One region of the Endozoicomonas sp. ALB032 genome, then DNA from elsewhere that is predicted to be linked to it. Evidence: predicted binding sites of a transcription regulator. Region 1 holds the regulator's gene; each other region holds the start of a gene.
What was found. Region 1 encodes PhoB, which activates phosphate uptake and scavenging genes when phosphate is short. Its sites were predicted from a motif close to TGTCATANNNNTGTCANA; they were not measured.

Region 1 (5,063 bases):
CTCCCCGCCTTGGAGGGTGTCGCAAAAACTCTGGTTGCCATGCTTTTAGGCCCTGTGGGTTCCAGCGTGGGAACGAGTTGTTGGAGTTTTGCGACACCCTCAATCGGGCGGAGGGAGATATAAGTCGGGAAGGTCGGGCCGCGTAGGTCGGGCCGCGTAGGTCGGGCCGCGCTGGTGAAGAGCCTTATGCTTGCGTGTTTGTGCATAGTTGGCTAAATTCACTGTCGGTCTGTCTCTATGCAGAAACTCACGATGATGAAAACCAAGCACTGTTAACAAAAAATTAAGGCAGAGCCAACTGCCCAACCGCCCTTGAAGAACCAGATGAACCCATACCTGAGTGACCCGTTAAGGCAGCGGCAAATCAAACAAAAGACCAATAAATAACCGAGGGGCACCCGGTTGCTGCTGATGGAGGCTTCTGCGTAAGTCCGGTCGTTATAGGCTGGCTGTAGCTTATGAAGTCAGAAGCCTCGCCTGACAAGGCGGGGAGTGTCAAGGTGAGCTGCCTTGTTTCCTCCCGGGGCAGTTCTGGAAAATTGGATTTGTGCAGCAGGAGTGATGGTGCCTTTTATTGATTTTTCAGGCTTATCCTGGAAGCCGAGACATTATTTGAAACAGCAGATTCCAGAGCCCTGGAGAGACTGGCTGCTGGACAGAGGTTCCCTGACTCAGCGTTTGAAACATGAGTTTGACGGCGACTTCAGGGTTCAGGTTATTCGTCACGGGACCTTTATGCCGACCTGTTCGGAGCTAAAGTTTCTCAATAACTATGAACAGTCAAAGGCTACGTCCACGTCTGGTGAGTTGGCAGGATCATTCGAAAACAGACATTGCAGCAAAATGGCTTCTATCAGGGAGGTTCTGCTGATCTGTGGTGGCCGACCCAGAGTGTTTGCACGAAGTGTATTGCCTCACAGCAGTCTTATTGGCACGAACAGAGAGCTGCTGCAACTGGGCACTAAGCCCCTGGGGGAGTTTTTATTTAATCATCCCGGTATGCGTCGGGGACCATTTGAGGTAGCGGAACTGCCGGCTCGTCAGTTTAATCCTCATCTGGTTGAAAAATACTCTGATGAAACAGCCTGGGGAAGGCGGTCGTTATTTTATTTGCACGAAAAGTCTATATCTGTTTGTGAAATCTTTTTGCCGGACCTGTCTGAACAGACAGAGAAGCACTCCAGAGTCATGTCGAAGCATCCTGAACCCTGAAGCTCTACAAGAATGATTGTTTGTCGAAGCACTTACCTCGTGAAATATAGAGATTTCCGCAGTCGGTCTGGTCATGGCCTGATTGAGAACCTGGCCTGACCTGATAAACTGGCGATGCGGGTCATGATTCAGGGCGATGAGCAATAAGAATCTCAGCGATGATAATAAAGATGCAGATAAGCAGCTAAATATTATGATGCAATTCAGAAAACCAATGGCGGTATTGGCAGGCACTGAAGTAGTTCTGCAACGATTTCCCCGTTTAAAAGATTTCTTACGGCTGGCCCGGCTGGACCGGCCTATTGGTATTTATCTGTTGTTCTGGCCTACTATGTGGGCACTCTGGGTGGCGGCAGAAGGTGTACCGAGTCTGAAGAATCTGGTGATTTTTTCGGTCGGCGTGGTTTTGATGCGCAGTGCAGGCTGCGTTATTAATGACTTTGCTGACAGGAAAGTGGACGGCCATGTTAAGAGAACACAGCATCGACCGCTGGTAACGGGTAAAATTCAGGAAAAAGAAGCGCTGATCTATTTCTCCGGTATGGTACTTTTGTCTTTCATTCTTGTACTCTTTACCAATACTCTTACCGTCCAGCTCTCTTTTGCCGGATTATTGCTGGCCTCGGCTTACCCTTTTGCCAAAAGACACACTCATCTGCCTCAGGTGGTTTTGGGGGCTGCTTTTGGCTGGTCGATACCCATGGCTTTTGCGGCTCAGAGTGGCTCGTTGGGAAACATCGTCTGGCTGATGTTTCTGGCCAATCTCTTCTGGACAGTGGCTTACGATACTCAATACGCCATGGTGGATCGTGACGATGATCTGAAAGTAGGTATCAAGTCCACAGCCATTCTATTTGGCGAGATGGATAACCTGATTGTTGGTTGCCTGCAGGTACTTACCCTGATGACACTGGCCATGGCAGGCCATCAACTGGAGTTAGGTGCTCTCTATTATCTCTCATTGTTGGCTGTCGCAGCCCTTTTCGTTTACCAGCAATGGTTAACCCGTCGTCGTGAGCGTGAAGCCTGCTTCAGGGCGTTTCTTAGTAACCACTGGGCCGGAGCCATTGTATTTGCAGGTTTCGTGTTGAGTTATCTTTGATCTTCAATCCGGCTTAGAGCCCGGTAAGTATTGCTACTTATGGTGGCTGTGGGGATAAATGGCGAAAAGCCTTACCCTGTAAACCCTGAGGGATCTTTTTATTTTTAAGCTGCAATATCAGCCTTTAGTGTGTCATCTGCCTGTAACATTTCAAAGGTGTAATGTCCGGTGTATAGTGCGGTTGATCAAAGTAGTGAGAAGCAGCCTGAGCGATAGGAAAGGTGCTGTCCTGAGACACTACCATCCTGATATAGCCCTAATGAGCTTCAGCTGATAGATGCCAGAACGTCACCGCCGAAATCGAATCGACAGATAACAGGTAGAGATTAATGCCAGGAAAGACCATTCTGATCGTAGATGACGAAGCACCGATTCGCGAAATGGTGACCGTTGCTCTGGAAATGGCAGGGTATGACTGTCTTGAGGCAGCAGATGCCAGAGAAGCGCACTCTCTGATTGTGGATAACAAACCCGATCTGATCTTGCTGGACTGGATGTTACCAGATGTCTCTGGAATTGAACTGGCCCGTCGTCTGAAGCGCAATGAGCTGACCTCTGAAATACCCATTGTTATGTTGACGGCCAAAGGTGAAGAAGACCACAAAATCCAGGGACTTGAAACCGGTGCCGATGACTACATCACCAAGCCTTTTTCTCCCCGCGAGCTGGCTGCTCGTTTAAAAGCGGTTCTCCGTCGTACAGGCGGATTTGATAACCAGTCTCCCATTGTCATCAAGGGATTGGAGCTGGACCCTGTCAGCCACAGAGTCTCTATTGATGGCTCACCTGCTGAAATAGGACCTACCGAGTACCGTTTGCTGCAGTTTTTCCTGACGCACCAGGAGCGTGCCTATACCCGTGGGCAGTTACTGGATCAGGTCTGGGGTGGCAACGTTTATGTGGAAGAGCGAACCGTTGATGTACACATTCGACGCTTGCGTAAGGCCTTAGGTGATAACTACGAAGCCTTTGTGCAAACGGTTCGTGGTACTGGATATCGTTTCTCAACGAGGGTGTAAACCTTTTATGCTCAGTGCTCAGCAGTTATCTGGCCGGGAGTAATATGACAACAATTTCAAAAACCCATTTGCTGAGCCGCATGATCGCCTACGTGATTGTCGGGTTTTCCCTGGGCTGGTTGTTTGGAGAGCCTTTTTTAGGACTCTGTGTGGTCATGGGAGGTTATTTTGTCTGGAGCTTCCGTCAGCTTTTCAAGCTGCTGGACTGGCTGAATGACCCCAAGGCCAGGAGCAAAGAGCCTCCTGAGAGTAAAGGGTTCTGGGGGCAAATTTTTGATGGTATCTATCGATTGCAAAAACAGCACAGTCGTTCCCGGCAAAAGCTGGCCGGAGTGATTGAACGTGTTCAGGAATCAACTGCTGCGCTGAACGACGGTGTTGTAATGATAGATAATCAGAGCAACCTGGAATGGTGGAATCCCGCCGCTGGAACTTTGATAGGGCTTAAGACGCCTGACGATCAGGGGCAGTTGATTACCAATCTGCTACGTGATCCAAGGTTTGTCGACTACTTTGAGCAGGGTGGTTATCAAAAAGCTCTTGAGATCCCCTCGCCAATCAACCCTGATCATCAACTGCAATTTAATATAACGGTTTATGGCAAAGGCAATCGTCTCATGACCGTTAGAGATGTCACGCGCTTGAATCAGCTGGAAGTCATGAGAAAAGACTTTGTTGCCAATGTCTCCCATGAACTGAGAACACCACTGACGGTTGTGTCTGGATACATCGAAACCATGCTGGACAGTCTGGGCCCGGATTCAGGTCTGCCCCCTGTTTGGGAAAAAGCACTGAACAGGATGCAGGAGCAGTCGCTGAGAATGCAGAATCTGGTGGCAGACCTGCTGTTGCTGTCCAAACTGGAGTCGGCTGAAGCTCAGGCAGACGAGAATGGGGTTCATGTTAAAACCCTGCTCAGCAGTATCGTTGAAGACGGATGTGCGCTCAGTGGTGAAAGCCAGCATCAGATTTCTCTGGATTGTCCTGAAGATGTCTTTTTGGCAGGCAGCAGTAATGAGTTGCGCAGTGCCTTCTCGAATCTGGTCTTTAATGCCGTGCGCTATACACCCGAGGGTGGCAAAATACTTGTGCGCTGGTGGCAGGACGGGGAAGGCGGACATATGATGGTAGAAGACAATGGTGTCGGTATTGATCCAATGCATATTCCGAGGTTGACTGAGCGCTTTTACCGGATTGATAAAAGTCGTAGCCAGAATACCGGGGGAACGGGGCTTGGCCTGGCTATCGTCAAGCACGTCATGCTGAGACACGGAGGCAAACTCACGATCAGCAGTCACCCAGGAAAAGGCAGCCGCTTTATTTGCCACTTTCCGGAAAAATGCCTTGAGTTGGAACACTCATGAAAGCAGAAAAGGGCCGGTGGCACCTTTTCTGCTTTTAGGACTACCATCAAAAAATGAATAATCTTTTCATGGTTTCATCATTCGCGAACAGTCTGTTGTACTACAGACTGATCCTGACTATCTTTACTCTGAAACGCTAATCCCCGGGAGCTGGCAGGGTGGTGGATTTTAACCATCCTGCAAAGACCGGGCTTGCGTATTTGTATTTTCTTTACTAGTTTGTATCTGTCTCTTGAACACCTGCTGTGGGGTGCACTGCGGGCTGTTGGTCAGAGTGTTGATGAGAGTGGTCCCACCTGAGCACTCTGTAATGGGATCCCCAACTGATTACTTCGAGTCAGAGGGGGAGGTTTTTCAAAGAATGAT
Region 2 (5,063 bases), 1.9 Mb from region 1:
CGGGGGTCCAGACTGTCGATACTGACATTAATCTGATCAACACCAGCAGCCAGCCAGGACTCAACTCTCTGGTCCATTTTGTAACCATTTGTGGTCATAGCCACTTTCTGAATCCCCGGAATGGACTTAAGAGTACTGACAATATCCATGAAGTCAGAGCGCAGGGTAGGCTCACCGCCAGTGAGGCGAACCTTCTCAACACCCACCGCCGAAAAAGCGGTCACCAGACGTTTAATTTCGGCAACATCCAGCGACTGCTTGTGACGATGCTCATCACAGCCATCAGGCAGGCAATAGTTGCAAGTGAAGTTGCACAGATCAGTCAGAGACAGTCTGAGATAGGGAAACGTTCGTCCCTGTTGGTCTTGTAATGGTCGCATTTCACACCTTTCCAAACACGGGAGGCCCAGACATTTCTGTGTGAACCCTGGCAACCCTGCGTGTAACACGCATCAGGTCACGGCCAGACAACCGTACCTTCATGGTGAGGGTTAGGTTGCGAAGCTCGGCGCTTTATTAAAATTAATTAGGGGCTCATCCTAACCCTAACCCGATAAAATAGCCATGCCTTAAAGGACAATATCGAGTGATACAAATAACAAGAAACAGATTGCTGAATTCATTTATAGCTTTTACTTTAAGAGCAGTTTCAAAAACTGTATCGAGGAGACCTTTCAATGACTGACTGCTGTTCTGCCCCGGGGCTCATGCCCCTGCACGAAGGGCTTGAGAAACTGATGACAGAAACACCGGTCGTCACTGAAACTGAAACAGTGGCTCTGGCTGACTCCCTGGACAGGGTTATCTCTGAGGCAATTATTTCGCCGGTTAACGTTCCGTCCCATGATAATTCAGCCATGGACGGGTATGCAGTCCGTTTCAGTGACCTGGCACCACATTCAATACTGCCGCTGGCCGGAAAATCTCTGGCCGGACATCCCTATCAGGGTTCTATGCCCGCTGGCCACTGTATAAGAATCATGACAGGTGCTTCCATTCCTGTAGGTGCCGATACGGTCATCATGCAGGAGCAGGCCGAGATAACCTCACAGGGTATTGCTTTCAGCAAGCTACCCTCTCAGTCAGGCAATAATGTTCGCCGTGCCGGTGAAGATATTCCTCAAGGTTGTCAGGTTTTTGAAAAGGGACACATCATCAAAGCCCAGGATATAGGTCTGCTGGCTTCATTGGGAATCCCTGAAGTTCCAGTCATTCGCAGAATAAAAGTAGCGCTCTTTTCCACGGGTGATGAACTGAAGCTGCCCGGCGAGACTCTCGGACAAGGTAATATATACGACAGCAATAGGTTTGCAGTATCAGCGATGCTCAAGCGACTGGGTGCAGAAGTGATTGACCTTGGAAAACTCCATGATGACCGCAACGAGATCCGGAAAGCTTTTCTGAAAGCTGATCAGCAGGCTGATGCAGTTGTTACCTCTGGTGGGGTATCCGTAGGTGACGTCGACTTTGTCAAAGATATTCTCAGTGAAATAGGCCATACTTCGTTCTGGAGGCTGGCCATTAAACCCGGCAAACCCTTTGCCTTTGGTAAACTTCCCAACAGTGTTTTCTTTGGGCTACCCGGCAATCCGGTTTCCGCTACGGTAACTTTCCAACAATTGGCAGCGCCCGCATTGCAACATATGATGGGAGCAGAACCAACTCCTGCTGCTGAACTACCAGCAACGTGCCTCACTCCCCTGAAGAAACAACCCGGTCGCCTGGAATTCCAGAGGGGCATTCTCTCAACCAACGAGAGAGGAGAAGCCGAGGTAGTCACATCGGGCAGTCAGGGGTCGGGGATTCTCCGATCCATGAGTATGGCTAATTGTTACATCATTTTGCCCGCTTCCCAGGGAAATATTGAGGCAGGAGAAACGGTTAGAGTGCAGTTGTTCGATAAACTTCTCAGGTAACTACTCCCTGTTCTGCAGGCTGTCGCATCACTCTGGCTCCCATGCTTTTGGGACCTCCGGGTTCCGACATGGAAAAGGGTTGCCCCGAAAACGAGCACTGTCATATTTCTGCAGTCTTTGCCCTGGTGAGGGTGTCGCAAAAGGGTATGGTCAGCAGGATATATCAAGATCGTCGTTCCCGCGTAGGCGGGAACCCACCACGAACAGTGGATCTCCGCCTTCGCGGAGATAACGGTTTGAAGCTTGAAGCGTTTTAATTGACCTTTTGCGACACCCTCTGGTCCTGGAGGGCTTTTTAAATATTTCAAAAAAATGTCATAACTGTAATATTTCTGAAACAGAACACCTATATTTTCGCCATCATCTCTATCCACACAGCACCAAGGTGCAGAAAATGTCTGAAGCAACAAGTCAAGCCAGCACCAAAGCTGACTATAAATACACCAGCAGGCACTATGGCCGTATCTGGCTGAGAGTTATCCTCTGGATCTATGCTCTCCTGGTTGCCGTCAGCGTAGTGGGCTCTGGTTTTAAAATGGCCGTAGGTGGCGCAGAAGCAGCTGCAGAGCTGTTCAGCTTTGCCAACAACACTATGCTGGCACTGATAGCCGGTACCCTCGCCACAGCTCTGGTTCAGTCTTCCAGTACAGTAACCTCTGTTATCGTTGGCCTCGTGGCTGGCGGCCTGCCGGTAGAGATGGCGATCCCCATGATAATGGGAGCCAATATTGGTACCACCATCACAAATACTCTGGTCAGTCTGGGTCACATGGGTTGCGACAAATCCTTTAAGCGAGCTTTTGCTGCTTCGACAGTTCACGACTTCTTTAACTATCTGGCGGTTCTGATTCTGTTGCCTCTGGAATTGATGACCGGCTTCCTGAGCGATATTTCACAGCACGTAGCCGCACTGTTGGTGGGTGGCTCTGCTATTGATATGGGCAGCCTGAATTTCGTCAAACCCCTGACCAAGCCGGCCGTGAATATTGTCAAGGATTTTGCAGGCCTTCTGCCCGACAGCACACTGGCTGGCCTGACCATGATCGCCTTCGGTATCTTCCTTATCTTCAGCTCGGTCGTAAGACTGGGCAAGCTGCTGAAAAAAGTTATGGTGGGACGTGCCAGGGACATTCTGCACAAGTCTATTGGTCGTGGTCCGATTTCCGGTATTGCCTCCGGTACTGTTATGACCGTAATGGTGCAATCCTCTTCTACTACCACCAGTCTTATGGTTCCTCTGGTAGGCAGTGGCGTCTTCACCGTTCGTCAGATGTACCCTGTCACTCTGGGTGCCAACATCGGTACAACCATCACAGCGCTGCTTTCAGCAACGGCCATCGTCGGTGCAGACGCAGAGCACGCAATGACCATTGCTCTGGTACACTTGTTCTTCAACGTGTTTGCCGTAGCCCTTATCTATGGCATCAGGTGGCTCCGTGAGATTCCTCTCTACGCTGCAGAAAAATTGTCTGATCTGGCTATAAAAAACCGCGCTTATGCATTCCTGTATCTTTTGCTGGCCTTCTTTGTCATACCGGGCCTCGGGATTTTGGTAGCCCGGTAAAGCCTTCCTGATATTCTTAAGAAGCCCTGACCATGTCGGGGTTTCCTCTACAGACCTGTTTCTTTAATTCCTGTTTAAATTGCTATGCTCTGTGGGTTGCCAATCATGGAACAGGAAACCACCATCAGGCATCTGGTCATCCCCCTGACGTTGTCAGTTGTCTTTCACACCTTACTTTTGGGCTATAGCGGGAGTAGTTGGTTGACTGCTGCAAAATCACCCGGCATTCAAATCAAACTGGTGTCTCATCAACCCGACATAACACCTGCCATTGAAAAAAACCTGACCGCTACAGAAGCAATGACCGGCTCGGAATTGACAAAGCCAGATTCTCAGATTGAAAACACTGAACACATTCAAAGCACTGAAAAAACAGAACAGGCTGAAAAAGCAGAGAACAAGAAAGTCATAACGACCAGAGCCGAAAAGAAAAAGATTCAGCAAGAGTCGGCCAATCAGGAAGAAAACAAACACAGGCACGCAAAACCGGGTGAGCCTCCGGTATCTGCTCTCAACCAGCAGACATCGGGAGAGCCCGTCGAAGAGCTCATCACTTCAAAAGCCGGGCATTTGGAGCCTGATGAATTTCAGAAATGGGTGGCTCAACTTCAATACCGGATCAATCGCTACAAAGTGTATCCCTACCAGGCTAAAAGAAGGCGACTGGAAGGAGAAGTAAAAATCAAAATTGAAATCAACTCTGACGGAACACTGGAAAAGGCGACTGTACTGGCCGGTAAAAAGGCATTCGAAGCCAGTAGTCTGAAAGCCATTGAGCGCTCCCTGCCCTTACCGACACCTCACAAGAAATCGGTTACGGTGATTCTCTCCATTAAATATCAGCTGCTGTGACCGGCCAGCTCCTTAAGTTCATTACTCAATCTCACAATTTCGCTGTAGCTGCCGACGCATCAGAGGTTCCCGGAGATTTACCTGGCGTATCAGGGCCTCACTGCCAGCACATCACCACCCAGCTATCACTGATTACACTATAGTTATCGCGTAATTCTGCCAATTCTATCCCGAGGCTTCACCTCTCTTCCCGACGTGCTTTGCCCGCGTGGTGAAGCAGGGGTTAGCTGGCAGAACATGAGCAAAAATGCAAACCGAAAAGAAGTTGAAACACCTATGCAAACTTTTACCACAGTTTTTATTTCGGTTATATTGATCGTTTCATCTCCCTTTGTCTTTGCGATTAAAATAAGCGAAGAACACTTAAAGCAAGGACGACAGCTTATAGATGACATGGACAGGAGAGGAAGTGAGTTTCTGGAACTGGCTGAAAGAGTTCAAACTATCATAACAACCTTTGGGTCTCAGTCCATTTTCACCATCATTCCTCACTTAGTATCTATGAACGAATCTTTAGAGAGAGTTTTTTCATCGTTATCAATGAGCAAAGCTTATTTAGCCACACTCACAAAAACAGTCACGAATGATTCTGAATTGCTAGCAAAAAAGGCTTTTGAGCGGATGAAAGTTTCAGCTGGCAATCCAGGGCAATCAGTAGCAATGGGCAGGCTGTTTAGTGTTGCTGGCGTCTCTGGGGACGCAAGTTTTTCAGGCACTTTTCAAGAGCACAA
Region 3 (5,063 bases), 450 kb from region 1:
AACTGATTTACCGCATCATTGAGTTTATTCAGCAGGAATACACCGTTGAATACCGACCCAACACCCAAATCATCAGCATGGAAACCGGGCAGGATGAAGTCATCAGTATGGATTCAGCTGGTGAGCAATACCGGGCTTCAAAAGCGATAGTCTGTAACGGGCATGATTTCAAAACCCTGTTTCCATCACGCTTTCTCAACAGTGATATTGAGCTGGTCAAGCTCCAAATGATGCGTACCAAACCACTGAAGAGCGTCAGTCTCAATGGCAATTTGCTTTCGGGCAGGACTATCAGACGCTATGAGAGCTTTCGCAACTTGCCTTCCTGGAGTGCCGGAGAAAAAGACTCAGAGCTGGATAAGTACGGGATACATATTCTGTTCAAACAGGAGCTTGACGGGTCCATCATCATTGGCGACTCACACGAGTACGCCGATGCCCGCGAGGCAGAGAAACTCTCCTTCACAATGAATCAATCCATCAATGAACGGATGCTGACAGAAGCCAGAAACATTGTTGAGCTTCCTTGCTGGGATATCGCGGAATATTGGGCAGGTTATTATTGCCAGAGTAAAACCGATCACTACTACCAGGATGATATAGACGACAAAATTCATTTTCTCACGGCCATCGGTGGCAAGGGCATGACCCTGGCTCCCGGCATTGCAGAAAAGAATATTGAAAACATCCTTTGACATCCTCCCTGTCGTAAAGAGGGTGTCGCACAACTCCAAAAACTCGTTCCCGTGCTGGTCCTTGGGAACCAGAGTTTTGCGACACCCTATTAAAGTACGGGGTTTTACGCTCATTCGATAAATCTTTCAGCAAACCCATCATTTCTTTGCGATATTGACGGTTCTCCCTGGCATCAATGACCAAATTGACCAGCCCAAAACCACGGGCAAAGCCCCGGCAAAAGCATCTGTGCTTTAGCAATTCATTTTGATTCCCCTATGTTATTTGCCTACAGTGGTAGGGCAATGGAGGTGATTTATGGAAAACTTGTATGACACTGATTTCTACACATGGTCTTATCGACAAGCCGAGCTTATCAGGCAAGGCCGTTTCGATGAACTTGATATGGACAACCTGGTCGAGGAAGTTGAGGACATGGGTAGAGCCCGTTATCGTTCAGTACAGAGCCGTTTGTCTCAATTACTCATGCACTCGCTTAAATGGCAGATGCAGCGTAAAAAAAATGATTTGCATGAGATGGATCAATGGTTCCGAAGCTGGTCAACCAGTATCAGTAAACAACGTATTGCCATTGAGCATGAGCTTGAAGAAAATCCCGCTCTCAATAGTAAACTGGACGAGATTTTGCCAAAAGCCTATCAGTACGCCCGAAAGCTTGCTGCCAACGAGATGCAGTGCAGACCCGACGCTTTCCCGTCTGAGTGCCCATGGACCTATGACGAAATCATGGAAGATGGCTGGCTGCCGGAGGCTGATGATGACTGATTTATACAAAACCGACTACACCGCCTGGCTAAGCCAGCAACGGGAGCTGCTGGCTCAGCGACAATTTCACAAACTCGACATTGACAATCTGTTGGAGGCGATGGAGTACGAAATGGGCAGTACCAGAGATACTCTTGAGTCTCATTTATCGGTATTGGTTTTACATCTTCTCAAATACGATTATCAGAAACGCATTCTGAAAGATTTGTGGGTAGAGGATAAGGTTGTCCAGACGTGGATGCCAAGTATCTACAATTCCAGAGCAGCGATTGAAAAGCAAATTTCAAAACACCCTCATTTACAGCCCATGATCGTGGAGTTATTGGCGGGTGCATATTCCGATGCTTGTCGGCAAGCAGTTAAGCAGATGAACAATTACGCTCGCAGTGAAAGCCAGAAGCTGAGCAAAAAAAGCTTTCCCGGCCAATGCCCATGGACCTTTGAACAGATCACAGATGACGACTGGCTGCCCGGCGACTAAAGCAGCGCAGCAGCCCCAATCCCCGCCACCGTAATAATGGTGCCAAAGACCCCGCCCTGGTTCTGGGCACTCTGCCGAACCGCCGCCTGATTGCACAGCCTCCGACGACCAGGAGTTGGCCATGTTGCAGGAAGCTGTCACAGAGTCGAAAAAGATCTGTAATATTTTAGTCATTTCTCTCTCGTAGAATCGCGATATCCCTTCTGGTCTTAGCCAGAACAAAATGATTATCCGACTGGAGAGAGCTCCATGAAAAAACACCTGACAGCCCTGACCCTGGCAACAACTTCAATTTTCAGCGCTTCATCTTTCGCTGCATCTCCTGTGGAATTGACGGTTTATACTGCTTTTGAGACCGACATTCTGAATCGCTACAAGAAAGCCTTTGAGCAGGATAATCCCGATATCAGCATCAAATGGGTACGGGACTCTACCGGTATCATGACCGCTAAACTGCTGGCAGAAAAAGATAACAGCAGGGCAGACGTCGTATGGGGTCTGGCCGGTTCCAGCATGGCACTGCTGAAGGACGAAGGCGTACTGGGCACCTACAAGCCCAGAGGTCTGGATCAAATCAAGACTCAGCTGGTTGATCCTGATGCCGCTAAAGCCTGGTTTGGCAACCAGGCCTATTTCAATGTCATTTGCTACAACGAAGCGGTAGCCGCAGCCAAAAAACTGCCCAAGCCTCAATCCTGGCAAGACCTGCTTGATCCGGTCTATCAGGGCCAGATTGCCATGCCTAACCCGGCCTCTTCCGGCACTGGCTATATGCAGGTTTCCGCCTGGCTGCAGAGCATGGGTGAAGACAAAGGCTGGGCCTATATGGATAAGCTGAACAACAACATGTCCCAATACACTCACTCAGGTTCCAAGCCCTGTGTTCAGGCTGCCATGGGTGAAGTGGCTATTGGTATTTCCATGGCAGTTCGTGGAGCTCAACTGAAAAGCCAGGGCGCGCCACTGGATCTGATTCTGCCAAAAGGTGGCATTGGCTGGGATGTGGAGTCAGTGGGTCTGGTTGCAGGTACCGACAAGGCTGCAGCTGCAAAAAAACTGATCGACTGGTCTCTCAGCCAGGAAGCGAATGAGCATTATGTAGAGGCTTACCCCGTTGTCGGTCACAAAGACGTCCGTAAAGAAGTACCTAACTATCCAGATGTAGAAAGCGCCATGGTGGATCTGGACTTTGGTGAAATGGCCAGTGAGCGTGAGACTGTACTTGCTGAGTGGTCCAAGCGTTTCGATCATATGTCCGAACCCAAGTCGTGATATCACACTAGTTACACAGAAAGTGCCGTTTATTCCCCAACGGGAATAAACGGCTTTTCAGGTTTGGAGCTTTAGGAAGTTAACGCTATGAAACCCTTTCTCACCATCGAAAACCTGGGGAAACGCTTCGGCGATTTCACCGCTCTCAAAGAGATTTCCCTGTCCGTTAATAAGGGTGAATTCATCTGTTTTCTCGGCCCCTCGGGTTGCGGAAAGACGACGCTGTTGAGAATGATTGCCGGATTGGAAGCCTGTAAACAGGGAGAGATCTGGCAGGATGGCACCAACATAACAGCACTCCCACCTGAACAAAGAGACTTCGGCATTGTCTTTCAATCCTATGCCCTGTTCCCCAACCTGAGTGTTTCAGAAAATATCGGTTTTGGTTTGAAAAACCAGGGTCAATCCAAACGTGAAGTTGAGGACAGCGTGAACCAATGGCTGGATATTATCGGCCTGCAGGATTCCGGCCTCAAATTTCCCTCTCAGCTTTCTGGCGGTCAACAACAGCGTGTAGCACTAGCAAGGGCTCTGGCACTCTCTCCGGGGTTGTTGTTGCTCGATGAACCCCTCTCGGCCCTGGATGCCAAAGTCAGAATCAAGTTGCGGGAAACGATCTGTAAGCTGCAAAGAAAACTGGGCATTACCACCATTATGGTGACCCATGACCAGGAAGAAGCCATGGCTATGGCTGATCGCATCGTGGTGATGAATCACGGAAACATAGAACAGATAGGCACACCGGAAGAAATTTACAAACAGCCAGCCTCTCGCTTCGTTGCTGAATTTGTTGGCGCCATGAACTTTCTGGAAGGTGATACCAACAAAAAGAATCAGGTCGTACTGGCCAACCAGCCACTCTCTCTGCCAGTGACTGAGTCAACAACGAGAAAAGTGATTCTGGGGATTCGTCCGGAAGACCTGAGCTTCAGTGAAGGTCAGTCTGCTTTGCCAGTCAGTGTTGAAAGTCTGGAGTTTCAGGGCTCCTTTGTTCGTGCAGAGTGCAGCCCTGTTGGCTGGAGCAGTGAGCGACTGATTAAAGTCGATGTACCTGTCCACCAGCTGGCTGGCCTTAAGCTGGAACCGGGGAGCCAGAATCGGTTGTCCCTGAGTGAAAAACATATCCATGTCTTCCCTGCAGCATGATGAGCCCGCTTTAAATATGAGTCTATCTACACACACCCCAGCGGATGCAAACTCTCCAGCACTGGGCCGGAAGCCTCTGCTGCCAGCCATCAGCAGGGATCAATGGATTCTTGGGCTGGTCATCGGAGCGGTTGCTCTCTATCTGATCATTTCACTGCTTCTGCCACTCCTGGCCATGCTGGCAAGAAGCGTTCAGGACAGCAGTGGGACGTTTATTGGTCTGAGTTACTTTGCTGAGTATCTTGGCAACCCGGCCCTGAGTCATTCCATTGGCAACACGCTGAAAGTCGGTGTTATTGTTACGACAATAGTCGTTAGCTTGTCATTCCTGTTTGCTTACGGACTGACACGAACCCAGATGCCTTTGAAACCGCTCTTCAAAGTAATGGGCATGTTACCCATACTGGCACCTTCCCTATTGCCTGCCATCAGTATGATTTATCTGTTTGGTAATCAGGGGGTGGCTGTAGACCTGCTGTTTGGTCACTCTATTTATGGTCTGCCCGGTATTGTTATGGGTCTGGCTTTCTGGACCTTTCCCCATGCACTGCTAATTCTTACCACGGCGCTTTCAACATCCGACGCCAGACTCTATGAAGCAGCTCGCTCCATGGGTACCTCTCCATTCAGAACGTTTACAACAGTCACGCTTCCAGCTGCCAAGTTTGGTTTGATCAGCACGGTCACTGTCGTATTCACCCTG

Region 2: a site for PhoB is predicted at 2,219-2,236, ahead of ACO6VG_RS01130 (Na/Pi symporter). Genes of this name have one in related genera too.
Region 3: a site for PhoB is predicted at 2,100-2,117, ahead of ACO6VG_RS09605 (putative 2-aminoethylphosphonate ABC transporter substrate-binding protein). Genes of this name have one in related genera too.

What each region holds. Positions count from the first base shown of each region.
Region 1 is NZ_JBLYNW010000001.1:2,172,941-2,178,003, forward strand. It holds gene ACO6VG_RS07730 (chorismate--pyruvate lyase family protein) at 562-1,212, shown strand; gene ubiA (4-hydroxybenzoate octaprenyltransferase) at 1,427-2,314, shown strand; gene phoB (phosphate regulon transcriptional regulator PhoB) at 2,644-3,333, shown strand; gene phoR (phosphate regulon sensor histidine kinase PhoR) at 3,378-4,697, shown strand.
Region 2 is NZ_JBLYNW010000001.1:297,659-302,721, forward strand. It holds gene moaA (GTP 3',8-cyclase MoaA) at 1-380, opposite strand, end outside; molybdenum cofactor riboswitch at 369-523, opposite strand; gene moeA (molybdopterin molybdotransferase MoeA) at 678-1,916, shown strand; gene ACO6VG_RS01130 (Na/Pi symporter) at 2,311-3,480, shown strand; gene ACO6VG_RS01135 (TonB family protein) at 3,586-4,332, shown strand; gene ACO6VG_RS01140 (hypothetical protein) at 4,570-5,063, shown strand, end outside.
Region 3 is NZ_JBLYNW010000001.1:2,625,953-2,631,015, reverse strand. It holds gene ACO6VG_RS09620 (TIGR03364 family FAD-dependent oxidoreductase) at 1-695, shown strand, start outside; gene ACO6VG_RS09615 (DUF29 domain-containing protein) at 994-1,461, shown strand; gene ACO6VG_RS09610 (DUF29 domain-containing protein) at 1,454-1,942, shown strand; gene ACO6VG_RS09605 (putative 2-aminoethylphosphonate ABC transporter substrate-binding protein) at 2,192-3,214, shown strand; gene ACO6VG_RS09600 (putative 2-aminoethylphosphonate ABC transporter ATP-binding protein) at 3,302-4,360, shown strand; gene ACO6VG_RS09595 (putative 2-aminoethylphosphonate ABC transporter permease subunit) at 4,326-5,063, shown strand, end outside.